Regions from separate parts of the Citrobacter enshiensis genome, predicted to be linked through region 2. Evidence: riboswitches for the same ligand, from Rfam matches in the RefSeq annotation. Region 2 holds a riboswitch; the other holds the start of a gene.
The links. Region 2 has a riboswitch for cobalamin ahead of P2W74_RS08820 (cobyrinate a,c-diamide synthase). Riboswitches for the same ligand answer to the same signal wherever they lie in the genome.
Positions count from the first base shown of each region.

Region 1: it holds a riboswitch for cobalamin, as region 2 does, so the genes downstream of both, btuB (TonB-dependent vitamin B12 receptor BtuB) here and P2W74_RS08820 (cobyrinate a,c-diamide synthase) in region 2, are expected to answer to the same signal.

Region 1 covers NZ_CP119862.1:4,611,029-4,617,400, forward strand. The annotation lists gene murI (glutamate racemase) at 1-752, opposite strand, end outside; gene btuB (TonB-dependent vitamin B12 receptor BtuB) at 697-2,535, opposite strand; cobalamin riboswitch at 2,601-2,795, opposite strand; gene trmA (tRNA (uridine(54)-C5)-methyltransferase TrmA) at 2,910-4,010, shown strand; gene P2W74_RS21935 (YijD family membrane protein) at 4,063-4,422, opposite strand; gene fabR (HTH-type transcriptional repressor FabR) at 4,438-5,073, opposite strand; gene sthA (Si-specific NAD(P)(+) transhydrogenase) at 5,272-6,372, shown strand, end outside.
Region 2 covers NZ_CP119862.1:1,844,871-1,851,242, forward strand. The annotation lists partial or broken gene pduF (propanediol diffusion facilitator PduF) at 373-1,184, shown strand; partial or broken gene pocR (transcriptional regulator PocR) at 1,384-2,296, shown strand; cobalamin riboswitch at 2,609-2,783, shown strand; gene P2W74_RS08820 (cobyrinate a,c-diamide synthase) at 2,884-4,263, shown strand; gene cbiB (adenosylcobinamide-phosphate synthase CbiB) at 4,260-5,219, shown strand; gene P2W74_RS08830 (cobalt-precorrin-8 methylmutase) at 5,230-5,862, shown strand; gene cbiD (cobalt-precorrin-5B (C(1))-methyltransferase CbiD) at 5,859-6,372, shown strand, end outside.

The sequences.
Region 1 (6,372 bases), 2.1 Mb from region 2:
GCATCCGTTGATTTTGCATCTGGTGCTTCATGTTCTAACAGCCAGGCCGTACGGCGCGCAATTGCTGCACCGGAATCTACCAGCCGCGTCCCTTCAGGAAGCACCTGTAATAATTCTTCCTGTAATAGAGGGAAATGCGTGCATCCCAATACCACCGTATCGGGCGGCTCTTGCATGCGAAGCCAGGGACGCAGGATGCGTCGCAACTCTTCCAGGGGAACAGGAGCGCCGTGCAGCTTGGCTTCAGCCAGCTCTACCAACTCTGCAGAACCCAACATGGAAATCTGACATTCATTAGCAAAGCGCGCAATCAGCTCATGGGTATAAGGTCGTTTAACCGTCCCTCGCGTCGCCAGTAGCCCCACCACGCCATTCGCCGTCAGTCTCGCCGCCGGTTTAATGGCAGGAACGACCCCCACAACCGGGAAAGCAAACTTTTCACGTAATGCAGGAAGTGAAACCGTACTGGCCGTGTTGCAGGCAATAACGGCCAGCGCGAGTGGGTAACGCTGCTGAACTGCAGTGACAATTTCAACAACACGCTCAACGATAAACTCTTCGCTTTTCTCCCCATAGGGAAAAGCGACGTTGTCGAATGCGTATATATAGTGGAGATCCGGCAGGAGATGCCGAATCTCATCATAAACTGACAGCCCACCGACGCCGGAATCAAACACCAGCACGGTGGGACGTGGATCAGAAGGTGTAGCTGCCAGACAAGGTGTATTCCCGTCCTGCAGTTGGGTAGCCATAAACCGTCTCGTAATCTTTGTCGAACAGGTTAGCTATTTTACCACGAACTGTCAGTTGTGAGGTGAGTGGATATGAAACAGCAAGATCCCACAAACTCACGCCGCCCATTTTGACGTTCTCATAAGTGACAAAGTCAGTATCGTAGCGGGTGCCTAAATACTGGTACGTCAGGCCCCAGTCAAAATCATGCACCTGCCAGTCAAGTTGGTATTTGACCAGTTGTTTTGAGCGACGAGGCAGCGGTTGGTCGGTAATGGCATTACGGGCATCAACATAATCGTAGCTGAGCGTATGCGCCAACGGCCCGGTATCAAAGTTCGCGGTTGCCTCAACCCCTTTAATACGGACCTCCCCCTCGTTGTAATATTTCTGGGCATGATCGTCATAATCGATCATGTCATCGATATCGTTACGATAACCTGAAATACGCCAGCTAACGCCTGCCGTTAACCCTTCAAACGCGCCTTCCCACTGCTTACTTTCTTCAGGATTCAGATTTGAATTGCCGTAGAAGCCATACAGTTGGCCCAGATTCGGGGCTTTGTAAGAGGTGCCGTAGGAAGCAATAAAACGATAGCCTTCAATAAATTCCCATCCGGCGCTGGTTTGCCAGGTACTATGACGGCCAAACTGAGAATTATCATCACTGCGCACTGCACCTTCAAAGGTGAAGTCACCCAGTTGCTGCAGCCCTGTCAGGTAGAGCCCCGTGTTGCGCTGTTCATTGCCTTCAGCCACATAACCCGTTCCGGGCGTCGTGGTTTGTTTCTGCCAGTCGATACCTGTCCCGACATTACCGTGACCAACAACGACACTGTTTGACCACTGGACATTGTATTGCTTCATATCATCCAGCGTTGCGGAATCATCATAGCGACCATATTCAGGGTCGTAGTTATAGTCCTTACTGTGGCTATAACTGGAAACCAGTTGAGATTGAATGCTCTCGCCGTTGAAGCGTAATCCGGCATCCCAGCTCTGGCTATAGAGTTGACGAGTGTCGATCAGCGGTGTGCCCGGCCAGTAGTAGGAGTCATAATTAGTACGATTATCATAGCCATAGCCGCGCACAAACCCGCTCCAGGTCTCGGAAAAATTGTGCTCCAGCGCGCCATAAAGCGTCTTGCTCTGGAAGCCATCCCGATCGGATTGCGGCTGAACGCCTGTACCACCGTAAGCGACAACATCAAAACCACGGGTATAGGCATAATCCCCCATCAGCGTGACGCGTGTGTTTTCACCAAGCTGTTGCTGCGTTGAAATATTATAGTTCTGATAATTGTTCGTTCCCCATCCGGCAGACAACTCTGTGCCAGGTTTCTCGCGCGTTGTAATGATGTTTACCACGCCGCCAATCGCATCCGAACCATAAATGGCTGAGCGCGGGCCCCGGATGTATTCAATACGCTGAACGAGAGACACCGGGAACTGACTGAGATCCGCAGATCCACTGACCCCCGCCAAATTCAAACGGACACCGTCAACCAACACCAGCACATGGCTGGAATTCGTCCCACGAACAAAAATGGAAGAGAGCTGTCCGGAGCCGCCGCTTTGCGAAATATCTACCCCAGGCAGACGGCGCAGTACATCGTTCACGGAAGTCGATTGCCAGCGATCAATATCCTGACGCGTAACCACAGTCACAGGAGCAAGTACGGCACTGAGGGGCTGTTGAAAACGGTTTGCGGTAACGACCATGGTGTCCGGGTTAACATCCTGCGCCCACCCAGAAAATGCCGTGACGGAGAGCGCCGTCAACAGCGAGGTTTTTTTTATCATTGTAAAGCATCCACAATATAAGAAGGATGCCGCAGGCCCCATCGATAGTACGCGATGATGAAAACCAGATGCGACGTTAGCCGGCAGGTCTTCGGGCTTGGAAGATTATCTATGTACCAGATAAACAGAGATGAAGACTTCCCACCTGACGGCAGTGTCTGCTTACGCTCCCATCTCATCTTTCCTTACCGCTGCGCGTCAGCCCCAGATTTACACTGGGTTCCCTTTTAACTCACAGGACCGGAGCACAGATGCTACATTCTGCTATAACCTATTGTCCAGGCTGGATATCACAAATCCGTAATCATCAATGACTGGACATCTGATGAGCAATCCCTACAATCCCCGCGTACTTTTATTATTCAGGATGCATCATGACCCCCGAACACCTTCCGACAGAACAGTATGACGCGCAGCTTGCCGAGAAAGTCGTCCGTTTGCAGAGTATGATGGCGCCGTTTTCTGACCTGATGCCGGAAGTGTTTCGCTCGCCGGTCAGTCACTACCGTATGCGTGCCGAATTTCGTTTATGGCACGATGGTGATGACCTTTACCACATCATGTTTGATCAGCAGACCAAAAACCGCATTCGCGTCGACAGCTTCCCGGCCGCCAGCGAGCTGATCAACCAACTGATGACTGCCATGATTGAAGGCGTTCGTGGCAATCACACGCTACGCCACAAACTGTTCCAGATTGATTACCTCACCACGATGAGCAATCAGGCGGTGGTATCGCTGCTGTACCATAAAAAACTGGATGATGCCTGGCGTAAAGAAGCCGAAGCCCTACGCGATGCGTTACGCGCAAAAAATCTGAATGTGCATCTGATTGGCCGGGCGACCAAAACCAAAATTGAGCTGGACCAGGATTTCATTGACGAACGTCTACCGGTTGCCGGGAAAGAGATGATCTACCGCCAGGTAGAGAACAGTTTTACCCAACCCAACGCAGCGATGAACATTCAAATGCTGGAATGGGCGCTGGATGCCACCAAAGGATCGACGGGCGACCTGCTTGAGCTGTACTGCGGTAACGGTAACTTTTCGTTAGCGCTGGCGCGCAATTTTGACCGCGTACTGGCGACGGAAATCGCCAAACCGTCAGTGGCAGCAGCACAGTACAATATTGCTGCGAATCACATTGATAACGTGCAAATTATTCGTATGGCTGCGGAAGAGTTTACCCAGGCGATGAACGGCGTGCGCGAATTCAACCGTCTGCAGGGCATTGATCTGAAGAGTTATCAGTGCGAAACCATTTTTGTTGATCCGCCACGTAGCGGTCTGGACAGTGAAACCGAAAAAATGGTGCTGGCGTATCCGCGTATCCTCTACATCTCCTGTAACCCACAGACGCTCTGCAAGAACCTGGAAACATTAAGCCAGACGCACAATGTGTCACGCCTGGCGTTGTTCGATCAGTTCCCGTATACGCACCATATGGAGTGCGGGGTCTTGCTGACAGCGAAGTAAAACGTGTTGCCGTTGTAGGCCTGATAAGCGTAGCGCCATCAGGCCTACAACATTACTCTGCCAATTCCTGCTTACGATTGCGAACCTTAAAGCCAATCCAGAACACCAGAGCCACCGACAGTACCGCCGGGAAGAAGTTGGAGCCGATATCCGGATATTCCGCACGCACCACGGTACTGTAAAGCAGCACACCCAGAATAAAGCAGGCGGCAGCAAGACCTGGTAGCCCTACAGGCATCGTGCGATTTTGATAGCGTTGATGCAGGCAATACACCGCCAGTATCAGCGCAATTAACGGGAAGACAGAAAATGGCACAATGGAGCTAAACAGCGCCGCAAATGTACCATTGATTGACAAGCCAGCGACCAGCGCCAGCAATAGCGTACCTTTATCTTGACCTGACTGTTTCATTGCTCATCCTTCACGTTACTCGGAGTGATGTGACATTTTCTCTTGTTCACGGCGATACCAGTAATATGCCCCTTTCGCAATCATGCGCAGTTGCAATACCAGTCGCTCTTCTAATTGCCGACGCTGTTCTGCGCCAACATCCAATGCCTCCGCGCCCGCACTGAAGACAATCGTCACCATGGCTTCGGCCTGAGCTTCAGTGAACGCACGCGGCATATGGTTTTCGAGTTCAAGATAGTCCGCAAGTTCCGCGATGAAATGTTGAATTTCACGCGCAACGGCCGCACGAAACGCGGCAGAGGTACCCGAACGTTCACGCAATAATAAACGGAAGGCGTTTGGATTGTTGCCTATGAACTCCATAAATGTGGAGACCGAGGTGCGGATCACACTCCCGCCTTTAGCAATACGCTGACGCGCCTGACGCATCAGTTGGCGTAGCATTAAACCGCTTTCATCTACCATCGTCAGACCAAGTTCATCCACATCACGGAAATGGCGGTAAAACGAGGTTGGCGCAATGCCCGCTTCCCGCGCAACTTCACGCAGGCTCAGACTGGCGAAACTACGCTCAGCACTCAGTTGACTGAATGCGGCTTCTACCAGCGAACGCCGGGTTTTTTCTTTTTGTTGCGCTCTAACGCCCATCACGATGTCTGAATCCTTCCATATGCCTTGTCTGGCACTATACCAGAGATTAAAAGTAACGGGTTTACGCCGGATTGTGAATGATTGTTTACGCGCAGTTTGTGCTTCGACTTCGCAAAAAAGCACAACGATAATTGGGTTATCCCGGCAATAATGTTACTATCCTGTTGCTTTTATGTATAAGAACAGGTAAGCCTTACCATGCCACATTCCTACGATTACGATGCAATAGTAATAGGTTCAGGCCCCGGCGGCGAAGGCGCTGCAATGGGTCTGGTTAAGCTTGGAGCGCGCGTCGCCGTCATTGAGCGCTATCATAACGTTGGCGGCGGTTGTACCCACTGGGGCACTATCCCGTCAAAAGCGCTCCGTCACGCCGTCAGCCGTATCATCGAATTCAATCAGAACCCTCTTTACAGCGACCATTCCCGACTGCTTCGTTCTTCCTTTGCCGATATTCTCAACCATGCCGATAACGTAATAAATCAGCAAACTCGCATGCGGCAGGGTTTTTATGAGCGTAATCACTGCGAAATTCTGCAAGGTAACGCCCATTTTGTTGACGAACACACGCTTGCACTGGAATGCCGTGACGGTACAGTAGAAACGTTGACGGCCGAGAAATTTGTCATCGCCTGCGGTTCTCGCCCGTATCATCCTGGCGATGTCGACTTCTCGCATCCCCGAGTGTATGACAGTGATTCCATTCTCAGCCTGCAACATGAACCGCGCCACGTGCTTATCTATGGCGCAGGGGTCATTGGCTGTGAATACGCCTCGATATTCCGGGGAATGGATGTCAAAGTCGACCTGATCAATACCCGCGATCGTCTGCTGGCATTCCTCGATCAGGAAATGTCCGACTCCCTCTCTTACCACTTCTGGAACAGCGGCGTCGTCATTCGCCACAATGAAGAGTACGAGAAAATCGAAGGGTGTGATGATGGCGTGATCATGCACCTGAAATCCGGCAAAAAACTGAAAGCGGATTGCCTGCTGTACGCAAACGGGCGCACCGGTAACACGGATTCGCTGGCGCTGGAAAATATTGGCCTGGAAACAGACAGCCGCGGTCAGTTGAAAGTCAACAGCATGTACCAAACGGCATTACCGCACGTGTATGCCGTGGGCGATGTGATCGGTTACCCGAGCCTTGCCTCTGCAGCTTACGATCAGGGACGTATCGCAGCACACGCGCTGGTCAAAGGTGAAGCCACCGCCCATCTTATCGAAGATATCCCCACCGGGATTTACACCATTCCGGAAATCAGTTCTGTCGGTAAAACCGAACAGCAGCTGACA
Region 2 (6,372 bases):
TTAAACAAAAATAAAAATAATAAAAATGTAACTATTTTGTTTTTGTTATTTCATTTTTACATTTTACCAGGTGACAAAATAAAATTAATTTGCCAAGGAGAAATGAATATGTGATGTTTGTTGGAAATTTAAATGTTGGATTTAGCCATTTTTTACTAATGCAACGACTGCATTTTATTTATCGAATCGCTCGTGGTGTCTGCTCTACGGGGTAAACGAATAGCAATAATTTGTTATTGCGGCACGATTTTTCAGAGCCTGCCAGCCTTCAGGTTGCCAACAATTTGCAGAGATCAGTTTTTATAGTGAAAGTCGGTCGTCAGCAGGGAAGCTTGCTGGCACAGACACAAACTCTGCTTAGAAGGTGTCACAATGAACGATTCATTAAAAGCGCAATGCATTGCCGAATTTTTGGGCACCGGGCTGTTTTTGTTCTTCGGTATCGGTTGCCTCAGTGCGCTCAAAGTTGCTGGCGCAAGTTTGGGATTATGGGAAATCTGTATCATTTGGGGGTTAGGGATCTCGCTTGCCGTTTATCTGACCGCCGGAATATCCGGTGCGCATTTAAACCCGGCAGTGACGATTGCATTATGGTTGTTTGCCTGTTTCCCAGGCCGTAAAGTTCTGCCCTACACAATCGCCCAGCTTGCTGGCGCGTTTGGCGGGGCGATGCTGGCATATCTGCTTTATGGCAGTCTGTTTATCGAATTTGAAACGGCTCATCAACTGGTGCGTGGCAGCGTCGAAAGTTTGCAACTGGCGAGTATTTTCAGTACATATCCAGCTGCGGCCTTGAGTGTATGGCAAGCTGCGCTGGTGGAAGTGGTGATCACGTCCATTCTGATGGGGATGATCATGGCGCTGACCGACGATGGCAATGGTGTGCCTAAAGGACCGTTGGCCCCTTTGCTGATTGGGATACTGGTGGCGGTTATCGGTGCTTCCACCGGTCCTCTTACTGGATTTGCGATGAACCCTGCTCGTGATTTTGGCCCAAAACTGTTCGCATGGATGGCAGGATGGGGAGACATTGCGATGACAGGCGGACGTGATATCCCATATTTTATTGTACCTATCGTGGCACCGATTGTTGGGGCTTGCGGGGGGGGCGGCAATCTATCGCTATTTTATTGGTAAAAAACTTACCGTGTAATGCCTGTAAGCTGGAAGAAAATCAGGGGTAACGCCGTTTTTATGGGCTTTTCTGAAATAGGTAAATGATTTCGTGATCTGGTTTCACGAACTGAATAAAACGTCTCCCAGGGATGGGGGACTTTTGTTATTGTGCATTATGCTTTGATCATTAATACCTCAAGATAATGATTAAGCGAATGTAAATAAAATGTGCTGTTTATAACAATAAATTAACTGAGAGGTTTTATCATGATTTCTGCGAGCGCTCTGAACTCAGAACTCATTAATAAAATCGCACAGGATTTTGCACAAGCCACCAGTCTGGCGGTTGTGGTTGTCAATATTCATGGTGATGAGATTTCTGAGCTGTTTAATTTCACACCATTTTGTCAATTGATGCGCCAACATCCCCAACACAGTACGCGTTGCCGTATGAGCGATCGCTGCGGCGGTCTGGAAGCATCAAAATCAGATCAGCCTTGTATTTATCGCTGCCATGCAGGGTTAACCGATTTCTCTATTCCGTTGGTGATTGCGGGTCATCTGGTTGGGTTCGTCCTTTGTGGGCAAGTGCGTTTAAGCAATGATGTCGGCCTGGTGGATATTCTCAATGTGGATGACCGTTGGCAGGCCGATCCCGAGCTGCTGAACGAATTTCATAACGTACCAGAGATGGACTATTCAAGGGTGATGGCGTCAGCAGACCTGTTGAAGCTCATTGTTGAAAATTGCCTTAAAAAACAACTCAATTTTGTTGTTATCAAAGATAATCCACAGCAAGCTGAACCGGCCCGGGCGAGCCGTAGTCCTAATCCGCATGACAGTAAAATAAAGAAAGCGCTGCGCTACATTGATGCGCATTTGTCGGACGATCTGCGTCTTGAGGATGTCGCGTCACATGTTTATCTTAGCCCGTACTACTTCAGCAAGTTATTTAAAAAATATCAGGGCATCGGTTTTAACGCTTGGGTAAACCAGCAAAGAATGGCCAGCGCCAGGGAACTGCTGTGCCACAGTGACTGGAGCATTGCCAGCATTGCGCGTAATTTAGGCTTTTCTCAAACCAGTTATTTCTGCAAAGTTTTTCGCCAGACGTATCAGGTGACGCCGCAGGACGTTTCGTCAGCAAATTAATGAAAATTCGTCTATTGAATCTGCGTAAATATCAATATCTGGCAATTGCCGATTTTTGATATCCTGTGGCATGTCATTCATTATAAAATGAAAGTAACCGCCTCAATGCGATAAGTTGTCGTAGCGCAACAAAATAGTATTATTTGCGGGATAAACTGCGTCTGTTTTTATTTTTGTGATGGGGTGCAGTTTCGGGAAGTTGGTGGTTTTTATTATTATTCCCGCTGCACTCATTCAGTACATATACGAGTGAAAATATGCATTAGTAACGCCAGAAAATTGGCGTAAGAAAGAGTGAGATGTAATTAGAATTTAATTACCGTTATGGGTTGATAAAAATCCCTAACGTAAGTCGACAGGTTTGCCACATTTGTGGCAGGGAAGGGGGTGAGAAATCCCCCGCAGCCCCGCTGCTGTGATGCTGACGACCCCGTAAACGCCACTGATCGCAAGATTGGGAAGGACGGGTGAGGATGACGCTGAGCCAGAAGACCTGCCTGTCGGCCATTACCAACAACTTCGGTGGGAAGTGGGTTGATCGGAAGCGGTACAGTCTGAAGGCACTGGTTACAAGCGCATCTCTACACCCCTACCACCCTGAACAGGATCAGGGGTATGGCGGCACGTTCTCACGCATTTATTCTTGCAGGCACCGGAAGCGGCTGTGGCAAAACCACGGTAACGCTGGGTTTGCTGAGTCTGTTAAAACGTCGCGGTCTGCGTGTACAACCCTGCAAAGTGGGACCTGACTATCTCGACACGGGCTGGCATACGGCGGTTTGTGGCACGACCTCCCGCAATCTCGACAGTTTCATGCTCCCTGAGCCCGTTCTTAATGCCTTGTTTTGCGAGCATATGCAGCAGGCTGACATTGCCGTCATCGAAGGGGTTATGGGGCTGTACGACGGCTACGGCACCGACCCCAATTATTGCAGTACGGCGGCAATGGCGAAGCAACTGGGTTGCCCGGTCGTTCTGCTGGTGGATGGCAAAGCGGTTTCAACCTCGATTGCCGCGACGGTGATGGGATTCCAGCACTTTGATCCTGATCTCAACATTGCGGGCGTCATCGTCAATCGCGTCAACAGCGAAGCACATTACCAACTCCTCAAAACGGCAATTGAGCGCTACTGCACGGTGCCTGTTCTGGGCTATGTCCCTCGTGCTGAGGGCGTTTCATTGCCTGAACGCCATCTTGGACTGGTCACCGCCCGAGAGTCGCTTATCAATCAGCAGCCGTGGCAGGAATTCGCCAGTACCCTTGAGCAGACACTGGATATCGACAAACTGCTTTCGCTGAGTCAACTCACGTCGCTGCCTGAAGGGGAATGGCCTGCATCACCGTCCGCCTCTGCTGGCGAAGGACTTACGCTGGCGCTCGCGGATGATGAAGCCTTCAATTTTTATTACCCGGACAACATCACTCTGCTGGAGCGTACTGGCGTCCGTATTGCCCGTTTTAGCCCTCTTCATGACCGCAAACTTCCTGACTGCCAGATGATTTGGCTTGGCGGTGGATACCCCGAACTGCATGCGGCGGGTCTTGCCGAAAATACAGAGATGTTGTCGCAATTGCGGGCAGCGCACCAGCGCGGTGTGGCTATCTATGCGGAGTGCGGCGGTTTGATGTACCTGGGAAGCTCGCTGGAGGATGCAACCGGAGCGGTGTATCAGATGGCCGATGTTATTCCGGGCCATAGCCGGATGGGAAAACGACTTACCCGCTTCGGCTACTGCGAGGCGCAGGCCAGGCAGCAAACATTACTGGCAGCGCCTGGCGATGTGCTTCGCGGACATGAATTTCACTATTCGGATTTTACCCCGGAAATACCGTCCGTGATGGCGTGTCGCAAAGTGCGTGACGGTAAAATTTTGCAGGAGTGGTCCGGCGGCTGGCAAGTGGGCAATACCTTTGCCAGTTACCTTCACGTTCATTTCGCACAGCGTCCGGAAATGCTGAACCACTGGCTGGCTGCGGGCAGGGAGTCACTATGACATTGCTGGCATGGGGCGTTGCCTGGCTTCTCGATTTCATTATCGGTGACCCGCAAAACTGGCCGCATCCGGTACGCTGGATTGGCAATTTAATCTCCTCGGTTCAGCGCCTTGTCAGACGTTATTGCCATAGCGAGCGCGCGCTGCGGATTGGTGGTGCGGTGATGTGGGTTCTGGTGGTCGGCGTGACCTGGGGTGTTTCCTGGGGCGTGCTGACGCTGGCGACAATGATTCACCCCTGGTTTGGCTGGCTGGTTGAAGTCTGGATGATCTTTACCGTCCTGGCGGGACGCTGCCTGGCAAAGGCCGCGATGGATGTTGAACGTCCATTGCGGGCTGGCAATCTTGCCGAAAGCAGGGAAAAGCTCGCCTGGATTGTGGGTCGAGACACGTCGCAGTTACAGCCGGATCAAATCAATCGTGCGGTGGTAGAGACCGTGGCGGAAAACACCGTTGACGGCATTATTGCGCCGCTGTTTTTCCTGTTGATTGGCGGCGCGCCTTTAGCCATGGCCTACAAAGCGGTCAACACCCTTGATTCTATGGTGGGCTATAAGCATGAAAAATACCGGGCCATCGGTATGGTCAGCGCTCGCCTTGATGATGTGGCGAATTACCTTCCAGCCCGTCTTAGCTGGCTATTGCTTAGCCTTGCCGCAGTTCTGTGCCGTCAGGATGGTGCCCGCGCACTGCAGATCGGCTGGCGCGACCGTTACAACCATAGCAGTCCAAACTGTGCCTGGTCTGAGGCGTGTGTGGCCGGGGCGTTGGGGATTCGCCTGGGCGGGCCAAATAACTACTTTGGTCAGCGTGTTGAGAAACCCTGGATAGGCGATGCGCGGCGCGACATTTCTGTAGACGACATTTCCCAAACGATTCGATTGATGTGGGTAGCTTCGACCCTGGCCCTTGCGCTGTTTATGGTGGCGCACTGGCTGGTAGTTGGCGCGGCCTGAGGAGAAATACATGCAATACATCCAGCAACCCCAGGCGATTGAAACCAAAAGTTTCGACATCATTGGCGAGATTATTCGTGAAACCCGCCCGGATTATCAGTTTGCCAGCCCGTTGCATGAAGCGATCATCAAACGGGTTATCCACACTACGGCAGATTTTGACTGGCTGGACATTTTGTGGTTTTCCAGCGATGCGCTGGAGCACCTGTGTGCGGCACTCCAGCGCCAGTGCGTTATCTACACCGACACCACGATGGCGCTTTCCGGGATCAATAAAACGCTGCTGGCCAAATTTGGCGGTGAATGCCGCTGCTACATCAGCGACCCGCGCGTGGTGAGTACAGCAAAAGCGCAGGGGATCACCCGCTCAATGGCGGCCGTTGATATTGCGGTTACCGAAGAGTGCGAGAAGGTGTTTGTATTCGGCAATGCGCCAACGGCATTGTTCCGGTTGCTTGAACATGATGTTGCCGTCAGCGGCGTGGTCGGTGTGCCAGTAGGATTCGTTGGCGCCGAAGAGTCGAAAGACGCGCTAACGCAAAGCAACCTGCCGGCTATCGCCGCATTGGGGCGCAAAGGCGGAAGCAACGTGGCTGCGGCCATCGTGAACGCCATGTTGTACCACCTGCAGGGGGCGCGATGAGCGACGCATCCTTTGATGCCCCGGTATGGCACAACGGCAAAGCGCTGCGTAAGGGGTATACCACGGGATCCTGTGCAACGGCGGCAGCAAAAGTCGCTGCACTCATGGTATTGCGCCAGCATTTGATTCATCAGGTTTCTATCGTGACGCCTTCCGGGGTGACGCTGTGTCTGAACGTTGAGTCTCCCCACATTGAAGGGCAGCAGGCCATTGCCGCGATTCGTAAGGATGGTGGCGATGATGTGGACGCTACCCACGGCATGCTGATTTTTGCCCGTGTGACCCTGAATGAAACCGGTGAGATCGTCTTGCTGGGCGGAGAAGGCGTAGGCACGGTTACCCGCAAAGGTATTGGTTTGCCTGTCGGTAGCGCGGCGATCAACCGCACGCCCCGGCACACCATTGAATCCGCAGTACGTGAAGCCATTGGTCCGGCGCGTGGCGCAGAAATCGAAATCTTCGCCCCGGAAGGCGAAGAGCGAGCGCAAAAAACCTACAACTCACGCCTCG